4 regions of the Geodermatophilus sp. SMS 5-13 genome follow, and region 1 is predicted to be linked to each of the others. Evidence: riboswitches for the same ligand, from Rfam matches in the RefSeq annotation. Region 1 holds a riboswitch; each other region holds the start of a gene.

Region 1 (7,168 bases):
AGCGGGTGCGGGTGGGCGACCACTCGGTGGTGCGGATCGACAGCGGCAGCCCGGTGGCCGACCTGGGCGCGCTGCCGGCCGCGGCCGCCGAGGTGATCCGGTCGGCCGCCGCGGTGCTCGTCGCCGACTACGGCCGGGGGACGACGTCGGCCGCGGACGTGCGCGCGGCGCTGGCCGAGGCGGGCGGGCCGGTGGTGTGGGACCCGCACCCGCGGGGCGCCGACCCGGTGCCGAGCGCGCGGCTGGTGACGCCGAACGGGTCCGAGGCGGCCCGGGTGGCTGCCGCGGCCGGCTGCGATGCGACCGGCGACGGGCTGGCCGCGGTCGGGGCCCGGGCCGAGGCGCTGATCCGGCGCTGGGGCGTGGGCGCGGTCGCGGTGACCCTGGGCTCGCGCGGCGCGCTGCTCTCCTACGGCGAGGGCGCGCCGATGGTCGTGCCGGCGGTCGCGGTGACCGGGGGCGACCCGTGCGGTGCCGGCGACTCCTTCGCCGCCGCGGCCGCGCTGGCGCTGGCCGACGGCGCGGTGACCGGCGAGGCGGTGGCGGCTGCGGTCGCCGCGGCCTCGGCGTTCGTCGCGCGGGGCGGGGCGTCCGCGTGGGACGCCGAGGCCGAGGAGCCGAACGTCGTGGCGGACTCGTCGGTCGACGCGCTGCTCGCCCGGGTGCGCGCCGGCGGGGGCACCGTCGTCGCGACCGGCGGCTGCTTCGACCTGCTGCACCCCGGCCACGTGGCGACGCTGCGCGCCGCCCGCGGGCTCGGCGACTGCCTGGTCGTGTGCATCAACTCCGACGACTCGGTGCGCCGGCTCAAGGGGCCGTCCCGGCCGCTGGTGAGCGCCCCCGACCGGGCGCGGGTGCTGGAGGCGCTGGAGTTCGTCGACGCCGTCGTCGTGTTCGACGAGGACACCCCCGCGGAGATCCTCGACCGGCTGCGTCCCGACGTCTGGGCCAAGGGTGGGGACTACGCCGGCGCCGACCTGCCCGAGGCCGCGGTGCTGCGGCGGTGGGGTGGGCAGGCCGTCGTCCTGCCCTACCTCGACGGGCACTCGACGACCGCGCTGGTCGAGCGCTCGCGAGTATGAAGACCGCGGTCGTGCTGCGGCCGCTGGGACTGGGGGACCTGCTCACCGGGGTGCCGGCGATCCGGGCGATCCGGGGAGCCGTCCCGGAGCACCACCTGGTCCTCGCGACGACGGCGGCGCTGCAGCCGCTCGCGGCGCTGATCGACGCCGTCGACGAGGTGCTGCCTTCCCGCGAGCTGGAGCCGCTGGACTGGGACCGCCCGCCGCCGGAGCTGGCCGTGGACCTGCACGGCAAGGGGCCGGCGTCGCACGTGATCGTCGGCCGGCTGCACCCCGACCGGTTGCTGACCTTCGCCAGCCCCGGCTACCCGGGCCCGGTCTGGCGGCCCGACGAGCACGAGGTGCACCGCTGGTGCCGGCTGGTCGCCGAGGGGCTCGGCGTCCCCGCCGATCCCGACGCGCTCGACCTCGCCGTCCCGGCCGTGCCGCCGCCGGTGATCGGGGCCGCCGTCGTCCACCCCGGCGCGGCCTTCCCGGGGCGCCGGTGGCCGCCCGACCGGTTCGCCGCCGTCGCCCGCTTCCTCGCGCGGGCCGGGCACGACGTCCGGATCACCGGCGGGCCGGCCGAGGAGCCACTGGCCCGTGCGGTCGCCGAGGGGGCCCGGCTGGGGGAGGACGCCGTCCTCGCCGGGCGGACGTCGTCGCTCGAGCTGGCCGCCGTGGTCGCGGCCGCCCGCGTGGTGGTCAGCGGCGACACGGGCGTCGCGCACCTGGCCACCGCCTACCGGCGCCCGTCGGTGGTGCTGTTCGGCCCGGTGTCGCCCGCGTTGTGGGGTCCGCCGCCGCGCGAGCAGCACGTCGTCCTCTGGCACGGGGACGGCGCCGGCGACCCCTGGGGCACCGAGCTCGACCCCGCCCTCGCGAAGGTGACCGTCGCCGAGGTCACCGAGGCCCTGGACTCCCTGCTCCGTGCTCGCTAGTGCTCTGCCCACCAGGGTGGGCAGAGCACGAGCGTGGCCGGAACCGAGGTCAGGCCGCCGCGCCGCTCTCGGCCTCCGCGCGCAGCGGCGCCAGTGCGGTCGCCCACTCCACGACCTGGTCGAGCGTCTGCTCGAGGAACGGCACCTGGTGCGCTCCGGGCGTGAACTCGGTGATGTTCTCGAAGTCGGTGAAGATGCTCAGGTACACGCCGGCCCGCACCGTGGCGACCCGCAGCTCCGCGAGCACCAGGCGCAGCTGCTCGATCGCCCGGCTGCCGCCGGTGACGCCGTACCCGACGAAGCCGGCCGCCTTGTTCGCCCACTCCGAGTGGAGGAAGTCGATCGCGTTCTTCAGCGACCCGGGGATGCCGTGGTTGTACTCGGGCGTGACGAAGACGAACCCGTCGAAGCGGGCCACCGCACGCGACGCTCACCGACGCCGGGTGGGAGAAGGTCGTGGCCACCGCTCCCGGGCACGTCGCAGCTCGGCGGGGTGGCCGACCGCCTGGCGCCCGGCTTGCCGGGGACGAGGACTGCGCGCCGCCCGCGTGACCCCCCCCGGAAACGACGAACCGCCCCGTCCGCGGAATGCGGGCGGGGCGGTCCGGGGTCGGCGGAAGACCGGTACGGCCTTCCGCGCGGCTCACGCGCCGTAGTTCGTGTGCACGTGGTCCATGTGGTTCTGGGTGGGGCTGCCGCGGTCGGCCATCTGCTTCCAGGAGCCGTTCGGCGAGGTGAGGATCCGCTGCTGCCAGATGATGTACTCGACGCCGAGCTCGTCCCAGTGGGCGACCTGGTAGGTGACGATCGCGTCGCCGAGGGCGCGGTCACCCAGGACCATGTAGTCGATCGCCAGGCCCGACGGGTGGCCGTGCGGGTCGCGCGCGCTGGCCCGGGTGCCGCCGAGGGTGATGGCGTCGGCGCCGGGCACGTTGGAGACGACTGCGTCGGCGGCCGCCTGGGCCCGCGGCTTGATGGCACCAGCGGTGTTGGTGATCTTCGCGGTGCTGCTGGCCGGCGCAGGAGCGGCCTCCGGCGCGGGCGCGGCCTCCGGCGCGGGCGCGGCCTCTGGCGCGGGCGCGGCCGGAGCGGCAGCGGGCGCCGCCTCCACGGGCGCCGCGGCCGGCGCGGTGACGACCGGCGCCGCGGCCTCGGGAGCGGCCTGCGCCGAGCCGGAGGTCAGCAGCACCTGACCCGGGAAGATCAGGTTCGGGTTGCCGCCGATGACGTGGGCGTTGAGCTGGTAGAGCTCGCGCCACGGCTCGCTGTGCGCGGCGGCGATCTTCGCGACCGTGTCGCCACGCTTCACCGTGTAGTCGCCGGCCGGGGCGGCGGCGGTGTCCTTCTCGGCGGCGGCAGTGTCGGCGGCCGGAGCGGGGGGCGCGGCCGGAGCCGGAGCCGGAGCCGGGGCCGCCTCGGCGGCGGCCGCGGTGGTGCCGTCGGTCAGGCGCTTGCCGCAGGTCGGCCACGCGCCGATGCCCTGCCCGGCGAGCACCTCCTCGGCGATCTGGATCTGCTGGGCGGGGGTCGCCAGGTCGGCGCGGGGGGCGAGGTCGGTGCCACCGAAGCCGGCCCAGGTCGACTGGCTGAACTGCAGCCCGCCGAAGTAGCCGTTGCCGGTGTTGATGCTCCAGTTGCCGCCCGACTCGCACTCGGCGACGCCGGTCCAGTCGTGGCTGGTGGCGGCCTGGGCCGGGGAGCTCAGGACGCCGATGCCGACGACGGTGGCGCCGGCGGCGACGGGGGCGCGGGAGATGACCTTCTTGGTGCGGACGTAACGGGGCGCGCGGTGCTTGGGCATGGTGTGAGTGATCTCCGATGACGCCGGCGAGGTGAGCTGTCGGGTTCGGGCGATCGGTGCCCGGCCGCGGTGCGCGGCTTCACCCCGAGGCGCGCGGCCCGAGGCCTGGCGCGCCGTGGAAACGTGGGTCCCCCACCCCTGCCCTGAACTGTTCGGGATGGCAGCCGGTGGGCAGGGTTTGGCGGACCGGCTCCACGCTCTTGTTTAGCTGAGCGCAGCCAAAACGCTACGGCCTGTTATGTGCATTGTCGCCGTGACGCCCGCCACATCCGGTGCCGCCGGCGGGAAAACGCCAGGTGACGACGACGCCGTCCGCCGAAATGCGGATCAGCTCACTGCCGCTGGCGGATCGCGTCGAAGAGCACGTCCTGCAGGTCGGCCGGGTCCTCGGCGGAGTAGGCCGCGCCGCCGGTGGCCTCGGCGATCTGCCGCAGCACGTCGAGGTCGGCGTCCGGGCCCAGGGCCACCCCGATCACCTTCACCGGCCGGTCGGGGTCGGCCTCGGCGCGCAGCGTGTCCAGCAGCTCCGGCAGGCCGACGCTCTGGTCGTCGTCGTCCGCGCCGTCGGTGACGATCAGCACGCTGTTGACCGCGTCCGGGCTGTAGTCGGCCTGCGCCGCCCGGACCGCCGCCAGCGTGGTGTCGTACAACCCGGTGCCGCCGGAGCGCAGCCGGTCGGGCAGCTGGCGCAGTTGCTCGTCGAGGGCGACCCGCTGCGGCCGGCCCTCCACCTGCATGTCCAGCCGGCGGGTCGGCACGACCTCGGCGAAGTCCTGGTCCCCGTCGAGATGGTGGGCGAAGTTCCAGAGCCCGATCGCCGAGGTGTCCGGGATCAGGGTCAGCGCGCTCCTGGCGGCGTCGCTGGCGAGGGTCGCGCGCGTGCTGGTGCCGACCGGCGCCTCCATCGACGTCGACACGTCGAAGACGGCCAGGATCCGGGACGGTGCGGACAGGCTCGCCAGCCGGGCCAGCAGCGCACGGACGTCGGCCGGGTCGAGCGCGATCGCCTCGGGTGCCGCGTCCGGCAGGCCGGCGTCGGCGGCGTGCGACGGTGCGGCGCCCTCCGGGTCGCGGAACCCGGCCCCGCGCGCCCGCTCGGACGCCGCCGCGGAGGTCAGCCGGCCCACGATCGCGTCCACCGCGGCGGCGCTCTCGACCGGGGTCGACGCGACCCGGAGCACCGGGTAGTCCAGCCGAGGGGACCCGTCGCTCGGGTACACGGCGACCAGTTGCGAGTCGCCGGCGGCCGCGGTGGCGGCGTACACCTCCTGCTCGCTCACCGGCACCAGCGGGGCGTCGGCGTCGCCCGCGCCGCCGGCGGCCAGGGCATCGGCGACGCTGACCGCCGGCCCGCGAGCCGCGGCGAGGACCGCCTCGACGATCGCGTTGTCGGCGTCCGTACCGCCGCCGAGCCCGGCCCGCACCGCGCCCAGCGCGGCGATCCCCTCGGCGCTCTCGGCCAGGTCCGGGACGGCGATGGGGTGCTGCGCGGCCAGGGCGGCGGCCCAGGTCGGCGGGGCGTCGGTCCAGCCCAGCGCGTCGGCGGCGGCCCGGCTGGTGGCGAGCACGACCGGCGAATGGGCCAGCGTGCTGGTCATCTCCAGGGCGGCGCCCTCCGGGGCGCGGGCCAGCCACAGCGAGGAGTCGGGCACCCACACGTGGGGCAGCGCCGAGGCCTCGAGCGCGCCGAGGTCGGCGACGGTCTGCAGCGGCTCCTGGGTCTCGACCGCGGCCACCGCGCAGCTGCCGTCGTCCAGCTCCTGCGGGCCGCGCAGCACGTCCCGGGCCAGCGCGCCGAGCTCGGGGGCGACGGTCACCCGGACGGTGCGCTGCCGGCAGTCCCCGCCGGAGGCCACGGCCCACCACACGATCCCGCCGGCCAGCAGCCCGAGGACGGCGACGACGGCCACGACGGCGCGGGGGTGGAACCGGCGGGCGGCGGAGGGATCGGCGTGACGGCCCATGCTCGCTCTCGATCGTGCGGACTCCGTGCGGGCCCTGAGGCCGCCGACCGAGAGTAGTCGGCCGCTCCCGGAGGGCTGCGCCGTCCCACCGGGCGGATGCGCTCTCGCTCATGCGGACGGGCCGCCGGCTCCCGGGTGGGGAGCCGACGGCCCGTCGATGGTGCGGAAGCGGGTTACGCCTGCGGGATGCCGCCGTCCGGCGGCGTGGACTCCGCGCTGTCGGACTCCTCGATCTCGGCGTCCCCGTTGTCGGTGACCAGGACGCCGGTCTTGTCCTCGCCGACCAGACCGTTGAGCTGGACGACCTTCATGCCGCTGATGCCGGCGTGCCGGTCCGCCGAGTAGCGGAACGGCGCGAAGGCCGGGCCCTCCCAGTCCTGGCCGTTCTCCTCGATGGCCTCGACCAGGCTGTCGCGGGTCGGGTTCTGCCCGGCCGCGAGCAGTGCCTGCACCGTCGTGTAGGCCTGCGCCATGCCGTAGACGCGGAAGTTGGTCAGCTCACCCTCCTGGCCGGAGGCGTCCCAGACCTTCTGCCACAGCTGCACCCACGGGTCGTCCGGGGCGTCGACGCCGGCGAGGTACTCGGTGGTGAAGGCGCCGTCGAGCAGGCTGGCGTCGCTCACCTGGCCCTGGGAGAAGTTGGCCAGCAGCGCGCCGACCAGGCCCGGGTCCGAGCCCACGTTCGAGTAGAACCACTGCGGCTTGTAGCCCAGCCGCAGCGCGGTCAGCTGCGAGATCGCGGTGTAGCTCGGCACGTTGAAACCGACGACGAAGTCGGCGCCGGCGGCCTGCAGCGAGGCGATCTGCGCGGTGATGTCGGTGTTGCCGGGCACGTAGCTCTCCGCCGCGACGATCTGGTCGTCGATGTACTGGCGGACGCCCTTCTCGCCGTTCTCACCGAAGTCGTCGGCCTGCAGGAAGAGCCCGACCTTGGCGTCCGGGAAGTTCTCGGCGATGTAGTTGCCGATGACCTTCCCCTCGCTCTCGTAGTCGGTCTGCCAGCCGAAGGTGTACGGGTTGTTCTCCGGGTCGTCCCACAGCAGCGAGCCGGAGGCGACGAACAGGTCGGGCACCTGCTCGCCGTTGAGGAAGTCGAGGACGGCGCTGTGCGTGGGCGTGCCGAGGCCGCCCATGATCGCGAAGACCTCCTCGTCCAGGACGAGCTCGTTGACCACCGACGCGGTGTTCGTCGGGTTGTAGCCGTCGTCCCGGTAGACGTAGTCGATCTTCCGGCCGTTGACCCCGCCGTTGTCGTTGACGTAGTCGAAGTACGCCTGGACGCCGGTGGGGATCTCGCTGTAACCCGGCGAGGCGACGCCGGTCAGCGGGTAGTGGGCGCCGATCTTGATGCTGTCCGCGGTGATGCCGACGTCCGAGGCCTCGTTGGCCCCGCCGGTGTCG
Region 2 (7,168 bases), 730 kb from region 1:
CGGTGGCGACCAGGGCGGGGCGGGGCGTGCGCGACGGCATGGGGCGGGGTCCTCCTCGGGTGCGGGTGTCCGGAGGCCTCAACGGCCGGCGCACCCGCCGGCGTCCCCGCTGCGCAGTGTGACGTTCGTCGGATGGCAGGGTCGGCGGCGTGCAGGGGCTGGCGCGGCGGGAGTTCTGCCTCGTGCTGCTGCGCCGGATGGCCGACGTCCGCCCCGATCTGGTGGCGCAGGCGCTGCCGCGGCTCGGGGCCGACCGGGCGCAGGCCCGCGCCGCGCACCGGCGCTGGCAGGCGCTGCACCACGCGGCCCGGGCACCGCGCGGGCTGGCGCTGCGCACCGCCGTCCTGGGGCCGCCCGACGAGGTGGAGGACCGCCGGTTCGGGGACCTCGACGTCGAGGTGCGCCGCTGGCCGCTGCCGCTGTGGCCGCACCTGCTGTGGGAGGTGCTGTCCGGCCCCGGCGGGACGGTGCTGAACGAGCACCTGGTCCGCGCGCCGGGCTCGCCGGTGCCGCCCGCGGCCGCGGGCCGGCTGCGGGTGTGGGAGCACGTGCTCGACGACGTCGTCGGCCTGCCGGGAGCGGTGAGCGTCGACCCGGGCGTGGTGACCCGCTGGGAGATCCACCTCCCGGGCGGCGTCCGCGCGCAGTTCGTCTGGGGGCTGCTGCAGCAGGTCAGGCCGCCGGCGGAGGAGTGACCAGGGCGGACGGCGGACCCGAGAGCACCGAGCCGAGGACGGCGGCCACCGCGAGGACGGCGGCGAGCCGCGGGTGCCCCGACAGCGCGAGCGCCAGGACCGCCGAGCCGTAGACGACGACCTTGGTGGCGACGGCGAGCACCGCGACCTGCACCGGCGCGTGCGGGGCGGCGAACAGGCCCCAGAGCACCGCCGCGGCCAGCGGGGCGCCGATGGCGGCCAGCACCCGACCGGTCGTCGTGGTGGACAGCGACCAGGCGCCGACCGCGAGCGCGGCGAGAGCGGCGATCTCTGAGGCGAAGGCCACGGTGGCCCAGGTCCAGTTCCACACGTGCGCCATGATTCCTGCTCCGTTTCGTGATCGACGATCCGATTCGAGAGCAGTGTTCTCGTCGACTGATGGGCTGTCAACCCTCACCCGGGCAGCGCCAGGGTCACGCAGACCACGCGGGCATGGCCGGCGGCGCAGTCGGGCGGCAGCCTCGCCTGGTCCAGCCGCCAGGACTCGAGGACGAGCTCGCGCGCGCCGTCCGGCACGGGGAACGCGACCTGCTGCTCGATCCGGCCGGTGTTGTCCGGCCGCATCGTCGCCGAGTAGACGACCGCCGCGGTCGGCGCGTCGACGATGCGGACCGCGACGGACTGGTTCTCGTCCATGCTCCCGGCGCGGACGGTCAGGGACAGGGTCGCCGGAGGGCCGGGCTGCACGGCGACCTCCGTGATCGACGGATGCCCGGAGAAGTCGGCCGCGCCGGCCGCCGCGAAGATGGCGAACAGCAGGCCCGCGACATAGGCGGCGGACCCGCCGGCCAGCGCAGCCACCTCCATGCGGGCCCCGCGGACCATGAGCGCCAGCAGGCTGAGGCAGACCGCCACCACGGCGGAGACGCCGGCGGCGACCAGCAGTTTGCGCGCGTCCGAGTCGTCGAGGAGCAGGTCGATGCGGTCGCTGTTCACCCCGAACACGGCGAGCAGCCCGCCGACGGCGGCGACGGCGCCGATCAGGGTCGTGGCGACGCGGTCCAGCTTGGGGATGCGCGGATCGGCCTCGCCGGCCGCCGGCGGGACGCCGTCGCCGTCCTCCGCTGCCCGCTGCCCCACCGTGCCCTCCCGGACCTCCGACCGAGCCGCCGGCACCGGATCGTCCTCCCCCGGGCGTCCGCGTGGCCGCCTTCCGGGCGCCGGAACACGACAGAGCCCCCGGCCGCGGGGGAGGCGGCCGGGGGCTCTGCGAGCGTGCGGGTGGGTCAGCCGGCGATGCGCCGCATCGCGGTGATCTTGCCGACGGCGTCGATCGAGGCCACCTTGACCACGTCGCCGGACGTCGGGGCGTGCACCATCTGGCCGTTGCCGATGTAGATGCCGACATGGCTGACCGGGCTGTAGAAGAAGATCAGGTCGCCCGGCTGGAGCTCGCCGCGGGAGACGGCCTGGCCCATCCGGGACTGCTGGAGGCTGGAGTGCGGGACGCTCACGCCGGCGGCCTTGTAGGCGAACAGGACCAGGCCGGAGCAGTCGAACGAGCCGGGGCCGGCGGCCGCCCACACGTAGGGCTTGCCACGCTGGGCCATCGCCGTGTCGACGGCGGTCTGCGCGGCCGTGCTGCTCGCCACGATCGGCCCCGAGGGCAGCGGCTCGGCCCGCTCGGCCCGGCTGGCGCGCTCCCCGCCGTGGCCGGCCAGCTCGGTGGTCGCCTGCCGCTCCTCGGCGGTGAGCCGGCTGAAGTCGGCCTGGTACTCGTCGACCTGCTTCTGCAGATCGGCCTGCTGGGCGGCGACCGCGTCGAAGGTGGCCTGGGCCTCGGTGGCGGCCTTGGCGGCCGTGGCCTGCGCCTGGGCGGCCACCTGGCTGGCCTCGGCGGCCTGGCCGAGGATCTCGTTCTGGTGCGCGGCGACCATGTCCAGCGTCGACATGCGCGCAACGAAGTCGTCGGCCCCGTCGCTGGTCATCAGCGCGGCGAAGCCGTTGAGCCCCTCGCCGGTGAAGGCGCTGCGGGCGATGCCGCGGACCTGCGCCTGCGCGGTGGCGAGCTCGGCTTGCGCCTGGGCCTGGGTGGCCTCGGCGGCGCGGACGGCGTCCTGCTGGGCGGTGAGCGCATCGCGCGCCTCGTTGAACTTCTCGGTCACGACCTCGAGGTCGTGGGCCCGGGCCGCCATGAGCGCGGCGGCCTCCTGCGCGGTGGCGGGGGCGGGCGCGGCCGAGGCCGGCACCGGGACGAACGCGACGCCGATGGCGCCGGCGAGAGTGAGGACCGCACGGCGCGCGGTGATCCGCGGGCGCTGCAGGAGGTTCGGGCGCGGGAAGGACGTCCGAGGGGTCGCCATGGCCTGGCGGCTCTCCATTTCTTCCGAATCAGCCGCCTACCGAGTTAGCTGACGGGTTCGGGCTCAGAAGGCGCCCGGCGGGCCGGCCTGGAGGGCCGGACCTGCTTCACCCCGGTGCTGCGGTGGGTCCCCGGTCCGGCGTCCGCGTCTCGCGCGGTCCACCGGTTCGGCGGCGCCCGGCGGGTGTCACTGAGTAGTGACTCAACGCCCCGACGGACATACAGACGGTAAGCGGATGACCGCCTCATGACAATCACCTGGATGTAATTTGTGCACCTCTTCACAACCGTTTGCGCTTCACAGCGCACGCTGCGTGACGAGCCCGAGCCCGAGCTCCGCGGCGTGTCATGTGAACGTGAACATGGCGACCTGGGCAAACGGCATCCGGGCGGCGGTTACGGTGCGCAGATGCCGCATGCGCGCTACGACGTCGTCGTTGTCGGAGGTGGACACAACGGCCTGACCGCCGCCGCCTACCTGGCCCAGGCCGGCCGGTCGGTGCTGGTGCTGGAGCGCCGGCCGGAGGTGGGCGGGGCCGCCGTCAGCCGGCAGCTGTTCGACGGCGTCGACGTCCGCCTGTCGGCCTACTCCTACCTGGTCAGCCTGCTGCCCGACCGCATCGTGGCGGACCTCGGCCTGGAGCTGACGCTCCTCGACCGGGCGGTCGCCTCCTACACCGCGGTGGCCCGGGGCGGCCGGTCGGTCGGCCTGCTGGTCGAACGGGAGGAGGGCCCGGCCACGGCCGCCTCGTTCCGGGCGCTCACCGGCTCCGATGCCGAGCTGGCCGGCTGGCAGCGGTTCTACGGCCGGCTGGCGACGCTCGCGGAGGACCTGGCGCCCACCCTCACCGAGCCCCTGCTCGCGCCCGGCGAGCTCGCCGGCCGGCTGCGCGACCCCGGGCTCTGGCACGACCTGCGCGAGCGCCCGCTCGCCGAGGTCGTCGCCGACCACCTCGCCGACGACGTCGTCCGCGGGGTGGCGCTCACCGACGGGCTGATCGGCACCTTCGCCGACGTGCACGACGCGGGCAGCGCCGCCGGCCGCTGCTTCCTCTACCACCTGATCGGCAACGGGACCGGGCGCTGGCGGGTGCCGGTCGGCGGCATGGGCGCGGTCACCGGGGCGCTGGCCGCGGCGGCCCGGGCTGCGGGGACCGAGCTGGTCACCCGGGCGACGGTCACGGCGCTGGAGCCCGGCCGGGACGGCGTCACCGTGCACTGGACGAGCGAGGACGGCGACGCCGCGGCCGAGGCCGGGCACGTCGTCGTCGGAGCGGCGCCGACCGTGCTCGCCGAGCTGACCGGGACCGATGCCGGAGCGCGGCCGAGCGGCTCGCAGCTGAAGGTGAACATGGTCCTGGCCCGGCTGCCGCGGCTGCGCTCGGGCACGGACCCGGCGACCGCCTTCGCCGGCACCTTCCACGTGGACGAGGCCGCCGGCCAGCTCGACGCGGCCTACGCCCGGGCCGCCGCCGGGCAGCTGCCCGAGACGATCCCGTTCGAGGTGTACTGCCACTCGCTGACCGATCCGACGATCCTCGGGCCGGAAGCGCGCGCCGCGGGCCTGCACACCCTGACGCTGTTCGGCCTGCACACCCCGGCGGAGCTCTACGCGGCGGACAACGAGACCACCCGCGGCGAGGCCGTCCGGCGGGTGGTCGCCCAGCTGGACGCGCACCTGGAGGAGCCGCTGCTGGACTGCCTGGCGCGCGACGCGCACGGGCAGCCCTGCCTGCAGGCCGCCTCACCGCTCGACGTGGAGGCCGCCCTGGCCATGCCGGGCGGCCACATCTTCCACGGCGACCTCGACTGGCCGGTGGCCCGCGCGCCGGAGGAGGCCGGCACGTGGGGCGTGGCGACCGCGCACCCGCGGATCGTCTCGGCGTCGTCCGGGGGCACGGTGCGCGGCGGCGCGGTCAGCGGGCTGGGCGGCTACGCGGCCGCCCGGCACCTCCTCGCGGCCCGCTGAGGCCGCCGCCGGTCAGTTGTCGCCGTCGTCGCCGCCCTGACCGGGGCCCGACGGGAAGTCGCCGGGCGGCCGGCCGGGCGGCGGTCCCTGGTCGGCGCCCTGGTCCCCGTTGCCCTGGTCCCCGTTGCCCTGGTCGCCGTTCCCGCCCTCGTCGGCCGGTGGGTCCGGCGCCGGTTGTTGCTGCTCCTCCTGCGGAGCGGGCTGGGGAGCGGGCTCCGGCTCGGGCTCGGGTTCCGGCTTTGGCTCGACGTAGTCCGAGCCGTTGCTCACCCGGATCATGACGACCTGGCCGGGCACGGCGCGGTTGCGGGGGCTGAGCCCGACGAACGTGCCCGCGGGGCGGGAGCTGTCGACCCGCACGGTGGTGTAGGCGAAGCCGGCGTTGGCCAGCGCCCGCTGACACCGGCTGACGCTCCCGCAGCTCGGCACCGGCTTGGTGTTGCCGTTCTCCACCGTCTCGTCGGCCGGCGGGAACTGCCCGCTGCCCCGCGCCTGGAGGATGGGCTCCATCGCGTCGTGCCAGATCGTCGCCGGCTTGTTGCCGCCGAACCCGCCGACGTCCTCGTTGCGCTTGGGGTTGAGCACCATGACGCTGGCGGTGATCTCCGGCGTGTAGCCCACGAACGCGGCCGAGAAGTTCTCCTGCGAGGTCCCGGTCTTGCCGGCGATCTGGTGACCGGGCACGTACGCGCGGCGGCCGGTCTGGCCGCCGTAGCCGGGCTCGACGTCCCGGCGCAGCATCTGGTTGATCGTGTTGGCGATCCCCGGCGCGATCGCCTCCGGCGTGCACCGGTCGCGGACCAGCGGCTGCCCGTCGTCGCCGAGCACGTCCTTGCCGTTGCGGTCCAGCAGCCGGGTCACCGGGACGACGTCGCACTGCGTGCCGCCGGCGGCGAAGGTCGAGTAGGCGCTGGCCAGCCCGAGCGGGCTGGTCGGCTCCGAGCCGAAGGTGAACGAGCCGCGGTTGTCGTCGATGATCTGCTGCGGCAGCGCGGGGTCGCTGAACTGGAACAGCCCCGCCCGCTCGGCCATCCGCACCGGCTCCTCGACGCTGCCGAGGGCGTCCTCCAGGCCGAGGAAGTAGGTGTTGGAGGACTGGTAGAGCGCCGTGGTCATGTCGAGGGTGCTGGCGTAGCGGCCCGCGTTCTCGACGTCGTAGGGCTTGCCGCCGTCCTTGTAGACCCGCGACACGTACGGGTCCGACGTCGTCAGCGTGTAGTGGGTGCCGAAGCCGCGGGCCAGCGCCGCGGCCGTCACGAACACCTTGTAGGTCGATCCGGAGCCCTGGCTGGGCGCCACGTTGAGGTTGAAGGACTCCTGCGCCGGGTCGTTGATGTCGTAGCCGAAGACCCGGTTGACGCTCATGGCCAGCAGGTGCCCGGTACCGGGCTGGACGGCGGTGAACATCGCCGCCCGCGACTCGCCCAGCGGCAGCGTCTGCAGCACCGCCGCGTCACCCGCCCGCTGCAGGTCGGGGTCCAGGGTGGTCTGGACGACGTAGCCCTTGGTCTCCAGGTCCTCCTGCGTGAGGCCCAGCTGCTGGATGAGGTACTGCTGGACGAAGTCGCAGACGTAGGGACCGACCGAGGCCTGCACGCAGCCGCGGCGGGGAGCCGGCCCCGGCGCGAGGCCCAGCGGGGCGGCCGCTGCGTCGGCGGCCTCCTGCGCGGAGATGTAGCCCTGGTCGGCCATCCGCGAGAGCACCTCGTTGCGCCGCGCGGTGGCCGCCTCGGGGGCGGTGAACGGGTTGTCGTGCGTGGGGCTCTGCACCAGCCCGGCCAGCAGCGCCGCCTGCGGCAGGGTGAGCGCGGCGGCGTCGACGCTGAAGAAGGCGCGCGCGGCGGGCTGGATGCCGTAGGCGTTCTCGCCGAAGTACACGATGTTGAGGTAGCGGCTGAGGATCTCGTCCTTGCCGTACTCGTCCTCGAGCGCGAGGGCCAGGCGGGCCTCCCGCAGCTTGCGGCCGACGGTCTGCTCCACCGCGGCGCGGCGCTCCTCGGGGGTGTCCGCGGTCTGCAGCAGGGTCTGCTTGACCAGCTGCTGGGTGAGCGTCGACCCGCCCTCCTGCACACCGCCGGAGACGATGTTGGTCAGCAGCGCCCGCGCGGTGCCCTGGACGTCGAGGCCGTTGTGCTCGTAGAAGCGGGCGTCCTCGATCGCGACCATCGCGTGTTTCATGAC
Region 3 (7,168 bases), 2.8 Mb from region 1:
CAACTTCGTGCCCCGCAAGGTCGACTACCACCCGCTCGCGGTGCCGGTGCCCTACTACCACTCCAACGTCGACTCCGACGAGGTCATGTTCTACGTCGACGGCGACTACGAGGCGCGCAAGGGCTCGGGCATCGGCAAGGGCTCGATCTCGCTGCACCCGGGCGGGCACTCGCACGGCCCGCAGCCCGGCGCGGTCGAGGGCGCCCTCGGCGTCGAGTACTTCGACGAGCTGGCCGTCATGGTCGACACCTTCCGCCCGCTCGACCTCGGCGAGGCCGGGACGGCGGCGGACGACGGCAAGTACGCGTGGACGTGGAGCGGCCGGGGGCCGAAGGCATGACCTGGCTGGATCTGCCCGCCGACACCGGCTTCGGCCTCGCGAACCTGCCCTACGGGATCTTCTCCACCCGGGGCGGCCCGCGGCGCACCGGCATCGCGGTCGGCGACCTCGTCCTGGACCTGGCCGGCGTGACCGAGGACCCGGTGCACCGCACCGGGTCGCTCAACGAGTTCCTGGCGCTCGGCCCGCAGGCCTGGCGCGACCTGCGGGCGCAGGTCACCGCCTGGCTCACCGACCGCTCGCACCGGCGCGTGATCGAGCCGCACCTGCTGCCGCGCGCCGAGGTCACCCTGCACCTGCCGGTCGAGGTGGCCGACTACGTCGACTTCTACAGCTCGCAGCACCACGCGGAGAACCTCGGCCGGATGTTCCGGCCGGACTCCGCGGCGCTGACCCCGAACTGGAAGCACCTGCCGATCGGCTACCACGGCCGCTCGGGCACGGTCGCCGTCTCCGGCACCCCCGTCGTCCGGCCGTCCGGGCAGCGCAAGGCGCCGGCCGACGACGCGCCCACCTTCGGGCCGTCGCAGCGGCTGGACATCGAGGCCGAGGTCGGCTTCGTCGTCGGCACCCCGTCGGCGCTGGGCACCCCGGTACCGCTCGGGGACGTCGCCGAGCACGTCTTCGGCGTCTGCCTGGTCAACGACTGGTCGGCGCGGGACCTGCAGTCCTGGGAGTACGTGCCGCTGGGCCCGTTCCTCGGCAAGTCGTTCCTCACCTCGGTGTCGCCGTGGGTGGTGCCGCTGGCCGCGCTCGAGGCCGCGCGGGTGCGCCCGCCGGCCCGCGACGTGCCGCTGCTGCCCTACCTCGACGACGCCGGCACCGGCCCGTGGGGCCTGGACATCCGCATCGAGGTGCGGCTCAACGGCGAGCTGGTCAGCAGCCCGCCGTTCGCCGAGATGTACTGGACCCCGGCCCAGCAGCTCGCGCACATGACCGTCAACGGCGCCTCGCTGCGCACCGGCGACCTGTTCGCCTCGGGCACCGTCAGCGGCCCGGCCAAGGACCAGCGCGGCTCGTTCATCGAGCTGTCCTGGGGCGGCACCGAGCCGCTGACCCTCGCCGACGGCTCGACGCGCACGTTCCTCGAGGACGGCGACGTCGTCACGCTCACCGCCACCGCCCCCGGCCCGGACGGCGCCCGCATCGCCTTCGGCGAGGTCACCGGCCGGATCGAGCCCGCCCCGCACCGCTGACCCTCCCCGCCCTTCCGTACCGCCCGCGACACGGCTGCCCGAATCCCAAGGAGAAGTCTTGACCACGACGACGTCCCTGCTGGACGCCATCACCGCCCCCGCCGACCAGGGCCGCCCGATCCCCGACGCGGCGACCGGCGAGACCATCGGCCACGCGCCGGTGCACACCGTCGCGGACCTGAACGCGGCGGTGGCCGCCGCGCGGGCGGCGCAGCCGGCCTGGGCCGCCCTGGGCCACGCCGAGCGGAGCCGGATCCTGAACGCGATCGCCGACGACATCGAGGCGAGCGCCGAGGACCTCGCCGTGCTCCTCTCCCGGGAGCAGGGCAAGCCGCTGGACGGCCCCAACGCCCGCTTCGAGGTCGGCGCCGCCGCGGTCTGGACCCGCAGCGCCGCGAACACCGCGCTGGAGCCCGAGGTGGTCTTCGAGGACGGGCCGTCGCGCGCCGAGCTGCGCTACGAGCCGCTGGGCGTCGTCGGCGCCATCGGCCCGTGGAACTGGCCGGTGATGATCACCGTGTGGCAGGTGGCGCCGGCGCTGCGGATGGGCAACGCCGTCGTCGTCAAGCCCTCGGAGTTCACGCCGCTGTGCGTGCTGGCCCTCGTGGAGATCTTCAACCGGCACCTGCCCGAGGGCCTGCTCACCGTCGTCTCGGGTGACCGCGAGGTGGGCGCCGCCATCGCCGCGCACCCGGACCTGGACAAGATCACCTTCACCGGCTCCACCCAGACCGGCCGCAAGATCGTCGAGAGCTCCGCGGCCAACCTCGCCCGCCTCACCCTCGAGCTGGGCGGCAACGACGCGGGCATCGTGCTCCCGGGCACCGACGTCCCGGCCATCGCGGAGAGCCTGTTCTGGGGCATCTTCATCAACACCGGCCAGACCTGCGCCGCCCTCAAGCGGCTGTACGTGCACGACTCCCTCTACGACGAGGTCGTGGACACCCTCGCGGGCCTGGCGCGCACGATGCCGATCGGCAACGGGCTCGAGCCGGGCAACGTGCTGGGCCCGCTGCAGAACCGGAAGCAGTTCGACATCGTCGCGGGCCTGGTCGACGACGCCCGCGCCCGCGGTGCGCGCATCGTCGCCGGCGGCGAGCCGGCCCCCGAGCTCGGCCCGCTGTTCTACCGGCCGACCGTCGTCGCCGACGTCACCGACGGCGTCCCGCTGGTCGACGAGGAGCAGTTCGGGCCGGCGGTCCCGGTCATCCGGTACACCGACGTCGAGGACGCCGTCCGCCGGGCGAACGCCAGCGAGCAGGGGCTCGGCGCCTCGGTGTGGGCGAGCGACCGCGAGCAGGCGCTCGAGGTGGCCGCGCGGCTGCAGGCCGGCACCGTCTGGGTCAACCAGCACGGCGTCCTCAACCCGCAGGTGCCGTTCGGGGGCGTCAAGTCCTCGGGCTACGGCCTGGAGTTCGGCGCCGAGGGGCTCAAGCAGTTCGCCGCCCCGAAGGTCATCGTCGCGTGACGGCGTGCCGCGGCTCGGGTTCCGCAACGGGACCCGCGCCGCGGCGCCCGTAGGCTGGGCGAACCGGAGGACGGATCGGGAGGACGGCGATGGCGGCGGAGGACGGCGGCAGCGCACCGCAGTCGCAGACGCTCGACCGCGGCCTGCGCATCCTCGAGCACCTGGCGAGCGTGAGCGCGCCGCAGCCGATCGTGGAGATCGCCTCGGCCGTCGGCCTGCACCGCTCGATCGCCTACCGGCTGCTGCGGACGCTGGAGGACCACCAGCTCGTCGAGCGGGACCCGGCGGGGCACTACTGGCTCGGCCTCGGCATCGCCGCGCTCGGCCGGGGGGTGCGGACCGATCTGCAGGCCGCCGCGCTCCCCCGGCTCAATGCACTGGTCGCCGACCTCGGCATGACCGCGTTCCTCGTCATCCGCTCCGGCGACGAGGCGGTGACCGTCACCAGCGTGGAGCCGCAGGACACCGCGGCGCACGTCGTCTACCGGCCGGGCACCCGGCACCCGGTGGGCCGCGGCGCCCCCGGTCTCGCGCTGCTCATGCCCGAGCCGCCGTCCCCGGACGACCGCGAGGAGCTGCGCGAGGCGCGGCGGGTCGGCTGGGCGGCCTCCCACGGCGAGGTGATCGCCGGGCTGCGCTCCGTCGCCGCCCCGGTGCTGGGCCCCGACGGCGGGGCCCGCGCCGCGCTCGCGGTCGTCTACGTGGACGACAGCGCTGACGTCACGAAGGTCGGGTCCGCGGTGGCCGAGGCGGCGGCGAAGGCGGCCGTCGCCGTCCGCTGAGCAGACCGCTCCCGCAGCGGGCTCCGACGTGCTTGGCTGCTCGCCGTCGCACGGCCGTCGGAGGGAGCCGCAGATGCCCGTCCAGCTCAACCACACCATCGTCGCCGCCCGCGACCGGCACGCGTCGGCCGCCTTCCTCGCCGACCTGCTCGGCCGCAAGCCGCCGACCGACTTCGGCCCGTTCGCGGTCGTCGAGCTCGACAACGGCGTCTCGCTCGACTTCCAGGACGACGAGGTCGCCCAGCCGCGGCACTACGCCTTCCTCGTCTCCGAGGAGGAGTTCGACGAGATCTTCGGCCGCATCCGGGCGCGCGGCCTGGACTACTGGGCCGACCCGTTCGAGCGGCACCCGGGCGAGATCAACACCAACGACGGCGGCCGGGGCGTGTACTGGAAGGACCCGAACGACCACATGCTGGAGATCATCACCGTGCCGTACGGGGGCTGATCCTCAGCGGTAGTTCACGTGGACGTGGTCCATGTGGTTCGCCGTCGCGCTGCCCCGGTCCGACATGCCCTGCCAGGAGCCGCCCGGCGACTGGAGGATCCGCTGCCGGTAGATGATGTACTCCACGCCCAGCTCGTCCCAGTGGTCGATGTGGTACTGGACGATCGCGTTCCCGAGGCCGGTGTCGGACAGCACCATGTAGTCCAGCGCCAGCCCCGACGGGTGCCCGCCCGGGTCGGTCGCGCTGGGGCGGGTGCCGCCGAGGGTGATGCCGCCCGCGCCGGGCACGTTGGAGACCACCGCGTTCGCCGCGGCCTGCACCTGCGGCTTGATGCTGCCCGCGGTGTTCGTGATGTGCGCGGTCGCGGTGACCGCGGTGCCGGCGACCTCGCGGGCCGGCTCCGCGGCGGCAGGGGCAGCCGCGGTATGCGCGGCGGCGGCCTTCGCCTCGGCCTCCGCCTTGGCCTTCGCCTCGGCCTCCGCCTTGGCCTCCGCCTTGGCCTCCGCCTCCGCCTCGGCCTTCTGCCGGTCGAGCTCGGCCTGGTCGGCGGCGGCCTGCGCCTGCTGCGCCGCGGTCTGCTCGGCCTCGCGCGTGCTGCGGCTGGCGGCGAGGTCCGCCAGCGGCTGCAGGTCCTCGGTGGGGGCGGCGACCGTGCCCGACTGGGCGGTCAGGCCGAGCTCCTGGGCGACGCTGACCGACTCCGGGGTCCCGGCCTCGGCCTGGGCCGCCGGGTCCGCGCCGAACAGCACGTTGACCATGAGCGCGCCGGCGGTCGCGACGCCCAGGTACAGGCCCGGGCGGCGGGCGGCGGCGGGCGGGATGAGGCGCGCGCGGCGGGCCCGGCCGGAGGTGGTGGTGCGGGGGTCCATGGGGGACGTGCTCCGTGAGGTGTGGGCGCAGCGGCGCGCGGGCGGCGCGCTGCGAGGGGATGCGGACAGCGGGTCGGCGGCGCGTCCGGGACGCGGCAGGCCGGCGCGGGCCACCGGGGAAGCGGCTGGTCAGCCGGTCGAGCGGGGGTGCTCGGGGTGGTGGGCGCGCGCGGGAGGCGTCAGGGCCGGCCGCCGGCGGTCAGCTCCGCGGGCGCATCCGGCGGTAGCGGGCCGTACCGGGTCGTGCAGCAGCAGATGCAGCAGAAATAGCGCGCGTCATCGGAGCGGCTCTCCGTTTCTTCCGTGAGCCGCCTACCGAGTTAGCTGACGGGTTCGGGCGGGAAGCAGCCCTACCCGCTCCGGACGCAGGCGTCCGTGAGCGGGATTCACCCCAGTACTGCGGTGGGTCCCCGGCTCGCCCGTTGCTCGTTGCCGAACAGTGGGCGACTCGGCGGCGTCCGCTCGGACTCCCCGGGTGGGGACGTGATGACCGGGCGGGCATATTCACCGTAGAGCCGTTATGCAGTCGTGACAATCGGCGGCCGTCGATTCGTCGAGTGATGCACGTCGCGGCGCCCCGCCTTGACGGCGGAGGGGTGCTAGGGGTCGCGGCTCAGCCGGCGTCGGCCCAGGAGGCGACGACGGCGACGTCGAGCGGGAAGTCGACCGGGAAGTCGCCGAACAGCAGCCGGCCGGCCGTCGCCGCCGCGCCGTGCACCGCGTCGAGCACGTCCGGCGCCAGGTCCTCGGGCGTGTGGACGACGACCTCGTCGTGCAGGAAGAACACCAGGTGCGGCCGCTCCTCGACCGGGCCGGTGCCGCCGAGCCGCCACAGCCGGTTGCGCAGGTCGGCCAGCCAGCACAGCGCCCACTCCGCCGCCGTCCCCTGGACGACGAAATTGCGGGTGAACCGCCCCCAGGCGCGGCGGGAGCGGTCCCGCTCCTCCCGTGAGCCGCCGTCGTCGGGCGGCTCACCGAGCTCGACGGCGCGCTCGGCCCACGCGCCGGTGGGCACCGGCGATCCGCGGCCGAGCAGGGTGTGCACGACCGCGCCGCGCTCCCCCGCCCGGGCGGCGTCCTCGACCAGCCCGATCGCCCGCGGGTAGCGGCGGGTCAGCCGCGGCATCATCCGGCCGCTCTCGCCCCGGGTGCCGCCGTACATGGCCCCCAGCACGCCGACCTTGGCCTCCGCCCGGGTGGCGACGGCGCCGGCGGCGACCATGCCCTCGTACAGGTCGGTGGAGCGGGCCGCCTCGGCCAGCGCCGTGTCCGCGCTCATGCCGGCGAGCACCCGCGGCTCGAGCTGGGCGACGTCCGCGACGACGAACCGCCAGCCGGCGTCGGCGATCGCCGCCGGGCGGACCTGGACCGGCACCGACAGCGCTCCCCCGCCGTTGGACGCCCACCGCCCGGTCACCACGCCGCCGGGCACGAACGACGAGCGGAACCGGCCGTCGCGCACCCAGGCGTCCAGCCAGCTCCAGCCGTTGGCCGCCAGCAGCCGCGCCAGCTTCTTGTACTCCAGCAGCGCCGGGACGGCGGGGTGGTCGAGCTGCTCGAGCGTCCACGAGCGGGTGTCGCGCACCGGCAGCCCCGCGGTCTGCAGGGCGCGCAGCAGCTCGCCGGGCGAGTCGGGGTTCAGCTCGGGCGCCCGCAGGGCGGCGCGCACCTGCGCCGCCAGGCCCTCCAGCACCGGGGGCCGCGCACCGGCCGGCGGCCGGGCGCCGAGCAGGTCGGTGAGCAGCCGCTCGTGCACGTCGGCCCGCCACGGCAGGCCGGCGTGCGTCATCTCGGCGGCGACCAGGGCGCCGGAGGACTCCGCCGCGAGCAGCAGCCCGAGGCGTCCCCGCTCCCCCGACGCGGCCAGCGCGGCCTGCTGGCGGTCGAGCTCGCCGAGCGGGTCGAGCCGGTCGGCCGGGTCCTCGAGCGGGAAGAGCCCGGGCTCCTCGGCGGACACCGGCGCCAGCGCGTCCCAGCCCGCCGCGTCCCCGCCGGAGAGCACCGCCTGGTCGACGAACGGCGAGCGCCGGAGGACGGCGTGGCTCAGCCGCAGGTCGGTGCAGC
Region 4 (7,168 bases), 2.1 Mb from region 1:
GGCCAAGGCCTGGACCGATCCGGAGTACAAGCGCCGGCTGCTCGAGGACGGCTCCGCCGCGATCGCCGAGTTCGGCTTCACGGGCCCGCAGGGCGAGCACATGGTCGTCCTGGAGAACACCCCGGCCGTGCACCACGTCGTCGTCTGCACGCTGTGCTCCTGCTATCCGTGGCCGGTGCTCGGGCTGCCGCCGTCCTGGTACAAGGACCCGGCCTACCGCTCGCGCGTGGTCCGCGAGCCCCGCGCGGTGCTCGCGGAGTGGGGGACCGACGTCGGTGAGGACGTCGAGGTGCGGGTCTACGACTCGAGCTCCGAGGTGCGCTACCTGGTGCTGCCGGAGCGCCCCCCGGGCACCGAGTCGATGTCGGAGGAGGAGCTGGCCGGGCTGGTCACCCGGGACGCGATGGTCGGCGTCCGCCGGGTGGCGGCGCCGTGACCGTCGCGCTCGACGTCGACGGCCCGGCCGCGCCGCCGCGGTCCAACGGCGAGCTGGTCTTCGCCGCGCCGTGGGAGGGCCGCGCCTTCGGCCTGACCATGGCCCTCGTGGACGCCGGCACGATCGACTACGAGACCTTCCGGACGGCGCTGATCGACCGGATCGCCGCGGCGGACACCGAGGGCTTCAGCTACTACCGCTGCTGGCTGCAGGCGCTGGAGCGAGTGCTCGCCGGGGCCGGGCTGGTCTCGGCCGACGACGTCGGCGCGCGCTCGGCCGCGTTCGCCGCGCGGCCCGCCGGTCACGATCACGGGCACGACTGAGCGGGGCGGCACCAACACCGCCGTCGCCACCTGGCAGGGCGGCTGGCTGTGCACGGTCGAGGCCGGCGGCTTCCGGCTGACCGTCGACGAGCCGGAGTCGGTCGGCGGCACCGGCCGCGGGCCCATGCCCACCGACCTGCTGCTGGCCTCGCTGTCCTCCTGCTACGCCCTCGCGCTGGCCTGGGCGGCGGGCAAGCGCGGGATCGAGCTGCCGGACCTGACCGTCACCGCGACCGGCACCTACGCCGGCCCGCGGTTCTCCTCGCTCGCCCTCACGGTGGGCACCAGCGCGCCGGCGGACCAGGTGACGCCGCTGCTGGAGCCGGCGAAGCGGGTCTGCTACGTGTCCAACACGTTCGCCGCGGTGCCGGAGATCGAGGTCGGCCTGGCGGCCCTTGAGCTGCGGCACCGCCCGGAGGAGCCTCATCCCGCATGAGCGCCCCGCCCCGAGACATGGGCCAGCGGCTGGCCGCGCTGGCCGGCATGCGCCCCTGGTGGCCCCTGGTCGAGCCGTCGCCGCGGTGGATCCGCGTCCGGCTGGGCGACGAGCTCGTCGCCGACTCCCGCCGCGCCGTCCTGTTCGTGCAGTACGGGCCCGAGGCGCTGCCGCGGACGTTCCTGCCGACCTACTTCCTCCCGCCCGACGACGTCCGCCCCGGCGTCCTGGTCGATCCGGCGGACGACGACGGGATGACCGCCTGGACGGTGCAGGCCGGCGGCCGCCGGGCGGAGCGCGCCGCCTGGGCGCACGCCGAGCCGCCCCCGCCGCTGGAGGCGCTGGCCGGGCTGGTCACGTTCTCCTGGGGCCGCGGGCTCACCTGGTTCGAGGAGGACGAGCCGCTGGTCGCGCACGCCCGCGACCCGCACAAGCGGGTGGACGTCGTGCCCAGCTCGCGGGAGGTCCGCGTCGAGGTGGACGGCGAGCTGCTGGCCGAGAGCACGCGGCCGCTGCTGCTGTTCGAGACCTCGCTGCCGGTGCGCTACTACCTGCCGCCCGAGGACGTCCGCACCGAGCTGCGCCCCAGCCCGACGACGTCGACCTGCCCGTACAAGGGCGTGGCCAGCTGGTGGTCGGCGCGGGTCGGCGACCGGGTGCTCGAGGACGTCGCGTGGAGCTACGAGTCGCCGATCCCGGAGAACCCGCGGATCGCCGGCCGGATCTGCTTCCGCAACGAGCACGTCGACCTGGTCGTCGACGGCGAACCGCAGGAGCGGCCGGTCACACCCTGGTCATGACGTCCCGGAGAGCTGGCGCACCGCCTCGTCGATCGGTGCGCTGTCCTGCTCGACGGGCTCCACGTACAGCCGCCCCCACGCGATGTGGCCGTCGTCCCGCAGGCCGAAGACGGTCACGCCCTTCATGAGGAAGGGGCGGCCGTCGGCGTGGCTGCCCTTCCACACCCACTCCGACCAGGACGTCGTCCCGTCGGTGGTCTCCTTGACGACGCCGACCTGCAGGTCCGGGACGCCCACGAACATCTGCGTCCAGTTCTCGAGGACCTGGTCGCGGCCGCCGAAGCCGCGGTTGGGGTGCACCGGCTGCTCGCTGCGGTAGTCCGGGGCGAACAGCGCGGCCATGGCCTCGGGGTCGTGCGCGTTCATCGCGTCGCGCAGCCCCGTGATCGTGGCGTTCATGCCGGGCCTCCCGTGCGTGGGGACGCCCACCAGGCAGCCACCGCGGGCGGGCGGTGTCAATGCCTCCGGTGCCCCGGCCGTGCGGCCGGGGCACCGGAGCGCGGCTCAGACGAGCCGGCGGGCGCCGACGGCACCCGGCATGTACGCCAGGTCCACCACCTTGACCGGCTGGCCGTAGGTCGACGCGTGCACGATCTGGCCGTTGCCGATGTACATCGCGACGTGGCTCACCGGGCTGTAGAAGAAGACCAGGTCACCGGGCCGCAGCGCGTTCAGCGACACCGGCGTGCCGATGGTCGACTGCATCCGCGAGGAGTGCGGCAGGGAGACCCCGGCCGCCCGGTAGGCGTACTGCATCAGGCCCGAGCAGTCGAAGGCGTTCGGACCGGACCCGCCCCAGACGTAGGGGTCGCCGCGCTGGGCGAGTGCGGTGTCGACCGCCCTCTGGGCGGCGGCGTTGGCCGCGGCTGCGGGGGCTGCGACGGCGGTCCCGCCGCCCGAGTCCCCGCTGTTGGCGGAGGCGACTCCCGGGGAGAGGACGATTCCGGCGCCGGCGAGGAGGGCCAGGGCGGGAGCGGTGAAGCGACGGGCGAGGGACGTGTGTGCAGTCGTCATCGACGACGGTTCTCCTTGTTCTCCGAAGCCGCCTACCGAGTTAGCTGACGGGTTCGGGCTGGGGAACTCGCCCGGCGCGACCGGCCCCCATGACGGTCGTGCTTCACCCCAGTACTGCGGTGGGTCCCCGGTCCGGGCGCCGGCACGCGGCCGGCCGCCCGGTTCGGCGGCGTCCGGTGGGGTTCCCAGGTTCGGGAGTTGTGCGGCCCCATCCGGACCGCGAGAACGCTAGGAGGGTCTTTGGACCCCGTCGAATCGAGTCAGCCCCGCGTTTTGCCGCTCCGACACACCCGGGAGCGGGGTGCCTCGCCGTCCTGACCTGGCCGGACGCTCGACCGCACCACAGGACGGCGGTCGGCACGGGGAGTGCGCGTAACTCCGGCGTACCGGCACGGCACCACAGCGCGTGCGTGCCCGACCCCGAACCGGCAGCGGTTTCCGGCCCGACGGGTCAGCGCATCCGCTCCAGCGCCGCGGTGAAGCTGGCGTTCCACAGCCCGAGGTAGGGCCAGTTCGCGGCCACCCGCGCCGTCGCCTCGTCCGCCGAGAGCCCCTCCGTGCGCCGCAGCCACGCGCGCAGGACCAGCCCGGTGCGCGACGCCCCGCCGTGGCAGTGCACGAGCAGCCGCCGTCCCTCGTCGCGCAGCGCGGCCATGTCGGCGAGCACGTCCTCGAGGACGACGTCGAGCTCGGTGTTGTAGTCGTTGTCGGCCAGGTAGGCCATCCGCTGTACCTCGTGGCCGAACGGCTCACCCAGCCGGCACAGCGAGATGACCGCGAAGGTGCTGTCGCTGTAGCGGGCGCCGTCGAGGTTGCCCGCCCAGATGCCCGGCAGCACCTCCCGCGGGCCGATCCGCGGGATGACGCCGGGGTCGTACGGCGCAGCCGCGCGGCCGTCCAGGGCGGCGGCGAGCTCCTGCAGGTCGTCCAGCCGCCAGGACCGGCCGGCGGCCTCGCCGTGCACCACCGAGGACCAGCGCATCGGGATGCCGGCCATGCCGACGGTCGCGCCCGCCAGGGCACCCGCGACCGCGGCCCGCGCGGACGTGTCGCCGCCCTCGTCGACCGCCCTCCGCAGCACCTCGGCGAAGCTGCCGGCGTCCCGGAGCCGCGTGGGGTCCTCGCCGTCCAACGCCCGGCGCAGCGTGTCGCCGAGGTGCGCGCTGTCGTGGCCACCCGGGGCGCCCTGGCCACCGGACCGCGCATCTCGCGCGGCGCGGATCGCCCAGGGGAGCGCCTGCACGGGTGAAGCGGGCTCGACCGGCTCGCCGGCGACCACCTTCAACGCCACCGCCAGCGCGGCGCCGAAATCGTCCGTGAGCCGGCCGGGCGGGTCGCCGCACATCTCGGTGCGCACCCCGCGCGCCGGCACGGGGAACCGCCGGGAGAACTCGCCCGGCGGCAACCCGGCGAACGGCGCGCCGAGCGCGTCGCCCACGGCCGCGCCGACCAGCGCGCCGGCGACGCGGTGCGACCGGTCCATCCGCGGGGCGCTCACCCCGCCGACGCTACGGGCTCGGCCCGGCTCAGCCGCGGCGGCGCCGCTGGGCTGAGCCGTGCCTGGCACATACGTCGCCGAGACCGCACACCGACGAACGCATCGAGAGCTCGTCCCTGTGGCCCAGCGAAGCGATGCCTGGGAGATTCCTGTGACCCAGGTTGCTGATGCGGACGGCTCCGGCCTGCAATCCCGCAACGCGGGATTGCGCCATGTGAGGCTCCGCCCACAGCGCCGGACGAGACCGACCGGCGTGAACCGCGCGGTCGGCCTCGGTCGCCGGCATTGCTCCGAACGGGAAGACACATGACTCAGCAGATGCAGGCGCCGTTCGAGGCGCCCCAGCAGCCCACTCCGGCGAAGAAGCCCTTCTTCAAGAAGCCGTGGTTCCTCGTCCTCGCGGCCGTCGTGGTCGTCGGCATCATCATCAACGCCACGAAGGGCGGGAGCGAGACCGCGTCCACGGCCTCCGCTGACGCCTCCGCCGACGCCTCCACCGGCGCGACCGCGCCGGACCAGTCGCAGCCCGAGGCCGCGGAGACTGCCGCAGCCGACTTCGGCATCGGCCAGCCTGCTGCCGACGGCAAGTTCAGCTTCGTCGTCAACGGCGTCGACTGCAGCCAGACCCAGATCGGTAACCAGTACTTCAACACCACGGCGCAGGGCCAGTTCTGCATCGTCGACCTGACGGTCTCCAACATCGGTGACGAGCCGCAGAGCTTCTTCGGCGACAACGCCAGCCTGTTCAACGCCGAGGGCCAGGAGTTCTCGGCCGACGACGAGGCGGGCATGTACATGGAGGACTCCTCCTCGCTGTACGAGGAGATCAACCCCGGCAACACCCTCAACAGCAAGGTCATCTTCGACGTGCCGGCCGGCATGGTGCCGACCGCCGTCGAGCTGCACGACTCCGCCTTCTCCGGAGGCGTCACCGTCGCGCTCCAGTGACGAGCTGATCTGGGCCGGGGCATCTCGCTGAGGCGAGGTGCCCCGGTCTTTCTCGTTCAGCCGCGGCGGCGCCGCTTGGGCTGGTTCTCCGCGGCATCCCCGGGCAGCCGGGCCTCGGTCTTGGACGCCAGCGCCCGGGGCCAGCCGTCGTCCCGGGCCAGCAGCGCGAACTGGCGGGCGACGATCCCGGCCACCTCCTCGGCCGGCAGGCCGCACGGGAACAGCACCTCCCGCAACGCCCACCCGCGGCCGGCGACCTCCGACGACGCCACCGTCACCGCCAGCCGCTCCACCTGCCGCGCGGTCATCTGCCGCGCCGCCCAGCGCAGCGCCGTCCGCAGCGACTTCTCCGGCGTCACCCCGGCCAGCGTCGAGGCCCACTCGGCGTCGTAGAGCACCAGCTGCCCCAGCAGCTCGTCGTGCGCCTTCGTCCACGACGCCGACGCCCACTGCCGCAGCAGCGCCTCGCGCACCACCGGCCGCCGCGCGACCAGCCCGGCCAGCCCGGGCACGTCGTCGGTCAGCCCCACCAGGGGGACGTCGTGGCCGAGGCCCAGCGTCTGCTCCACCAGCAGGCCCGCCTCCGCGCTCATCCGCGCCACCCGGCGACCACGGGCGAGCTCCCGCACGAACCCCGAGGACAGCTCGCCCTGGGTCAGCCCGCCGTAGTCCGTCGTCCGCGCCCGGCCGCCGTCGAACACCGCCCGCAGCACCGCGCCGATCTCCACCGCGCGCACCCCCGCCCGCGCCGCCGGATCGCGCGCGACGGCCGCCAGCAGCGCGGCCTCGACGCCGAGGTCCCCGGCCGCGGCGGCCGTGGCGGCCGACGCCGCGCGCGGCGACTGCAGCCAGGACCCGACACCCGGCGAGGCCAGCACCGCGGTCAGCTGCGCGTCGGTCAGCGCCGCCGGGTCGAGCTCCATCCACTCGTCGGCGAACAGCCACGCGTCGAGCGCGTCGAAGCCGTCGACGTCGTCGGGGCACAAATCGCCCTTCGCCGCCGCCTCCAGCAGCGCCCGCGCCCGCGCGCCGTTCCCGGCGTCCGGGCCCGGCGGCCGGTACGAACCGACCAGCACCCGCACAGGGGCGGTGTCGCCCATCGTCTCCGCCGTCCGCACGTGCAGCGAGACGCCGGCGGTCAGCGCGCGCGGCAGCACGTCGAACACCACGGACGCCGACGGCAGCTGCACGACCCCGCCGCCGGACTCCACCGCCGCCAGCACCGCGGCCACCGGCGCCACCAGCGCGTCGATCTCGTCGGGCGTCAGCGCCGGCACCGACCGGCGGCCGGCCGGCACCCGCACCGGCGCGGCGTCGCGGGACGGCTCGGCGCCGGAGGGCAGCGCGGTCACGAAGCCGCCGGCGCGCTGCAGGGCCAGCACGTCGCGGGCGGTCAGCGCGCCGGCGCCGTCCCAGAGCAGGTGGACGACGTAGTTGCCCTGCCGGCCGAAGTCGTCGGAGACCACCGGCACCTTCGCGTACGCCAGCCGGCCGCCCGCGCGCGACAGCACCCCGAACGCGTCGCCGTCCGTCGGCTGGCCGATCAGCGAGCCGAGCGACGACCGCGACGTCCCCAGGGCCTTCGGCCAGTCCCGCGACATCGCGAAGACGCCGAACCCCGGCCCCTCCAGCGTCCGGCTGGCGGAGGTGTAGACCAGCTGCGGGCAGGCGGTCATGCCCGCGGCCATTCGGCCAGCGCCTGCTCCAGCTCCA

What was found. A riboswitch is a leader RNA that binds a small molecule or an ion and turns the genes downstream of it on or off. The one in region 1 is predicted to bind cyclic di-AMP.
Region 2: linked by a shared signal. The riboswitch ahead of AB3388_RS26305 (C40 family peptidase) and the one ahead of AB3388_RS01345 (LysM peptidoglycan-binding domain-containing protein) in region 1 are both predicted to bind cyclic di-AMP.
Region 3: linked by a shared signal. The riboswitch ahead of AB3388_RS15135 (VldE C-terminal domain-containing protein) and the one ahead of AB3388_RS01345 (LysM peptidoglycan-binding domain-containing protein) in region 1 are both predicted to bind cyclic di-AMP.
Region 4: linked by a shared signal. The riboswitch ahead of AB3388_RS19435 (C40 family peptidase) and the one ahead of AB3388_RS01345 (LysM peptidoglycan-binding domain-containing protein) in region 1 are both predicted to bind cyclic di-AMP.

The regions. Positions count from the first base shown of each region.
Region 1 is NZ_CP165729.1:278,239-285,406, forward strand. It holds gene rfaE2 (D-glycero-beta-D-manno-heptose 1-phosphate adenylyltransferase) at 1-1,082, shown strand, start outside; gene AB3388_RS01335 (glycosyltransferase family 9 protein) at 1,079-2,002, shown strand; gene AB3388_RS01340 (NADPH-dependent FMN reductase) at 2,052-2,420, opposite strand; gene AB3388_RS01345 (LysM peptidoglycan-binding domain-containing protein) at 2,646-3,803, opposite strand; cyclic di-AMP (ydaO/yuaA leader) riboswitch at 3,810-3,976, opposite strand; gene AB3388_RS01350 (vWA domain-containing protein) at 4,136-5,767, opposite strand; gene AB3388_RS01355 (ABC transporter substrate-binding protein) at 5,941-7,168, opposite strand, start outside.
Region 2 is NZ_CP165729.1:5,420,663-5,427,830, forward strand. It holds gene AB3388_RS26285 (DUF3817 domain-containing protein) at 1-40, opposite strand, end outside; gene AB3388_RS26290 (hypothetical protein) at 150-695, shown strand; gene AB3388_RS26295 (DUF2568 domain-containing protein) at 673-1,035, opposite strand; gene AB3388_RS26300 (hypothetical protein) at 1,110-1,832, opposite strand; gene AB3388_RS26305 (C40 family peptidase) at 1,943-3,019, opposite strand; cyclic di-AMP (ydaO/yuaA leader) riboswitch at 3,036-3,185, opposite strand; gene AB3388_RS26310 (phytoene desaturase family protein) at 3,428-4,987, shown strand; gene AB3388_RS26315 (transglycosylase domain-containing protein) at 5,000-7,168, opposite strand, start outside.
Region 3 is NZ_CP165729.1:3,121,744-3,128,911, forward strand. It holds gene AB3388_RS15110 (homogentisate 1,2-dioxygenase) at 1-340, shown strand, start outside; gene fahA (fumarylacetoacetase) at 337-1,536, shown strand; gene AB3388_RS15120 (aldehyde dehydrogenase family protein) at 1,595-3,004, shown strand; gene AB3388_RS15125 (IclR family transcriptional regulator) at 3,094-3,786, shown strand; gene AB3388_RS15130 (VOC family protein) at 3,860-4,234, shown strand; gene AB3388_RS15135 (VldE C-terminal domain-containing protein) at 4,238-5,104, opposite strand; cyclic di-AMP (ydaO/yuaA leader) riboswitch at 5,399-5,568, opposite strand; gene AB3388_RS15140 (bifunctional 3'-5' exonuclease/DNA polymerase) at 5,718-7,168, opposite strand, start outside.
Region 4 is NZ_CP165729.1:4,016,477-4,023,644, reverse strand. It holds gene nthA (nitrile hydratase subunit alpha) at 1-436, shown strand, start outside; gene AB3388_RS19455 (nitrile hydratase accessory protein) at 433-759, shown strand; gene AB3388_RS19450 (OsmC family protein) at 743-1,195, shown strand; gene AB3388_RS19445 (DUF427 domain-containing protein) at 1,192-1,995, shown strand; gene AB3388_RS19440 (nuclear transport factor 2 family protein) at 1,990-2,394, opposite strand; gene AB3388_RS19435 (C40 family peptidase) at 2,500-3,009, opposite strand; cyclic di-AMP (ydaO/yuaA leader) riboswitch at 3,025-3,188, opposite strand; gene AB3388_RS19430 (ADP-ribosylglycohydrolase family protein) at 3,461-4,507, opposite strand; gene AB3388_RS19425 (DUF4352 domain-containing protein) at 4,814-5,455, shown strand; gene AB3388_RS19420 (hypothetical protein) at 5,512-7,143, opposite strand; gene AB3388_RS19415 (hypothetical protein) at 7,128-7,168, opposite strand, start outside.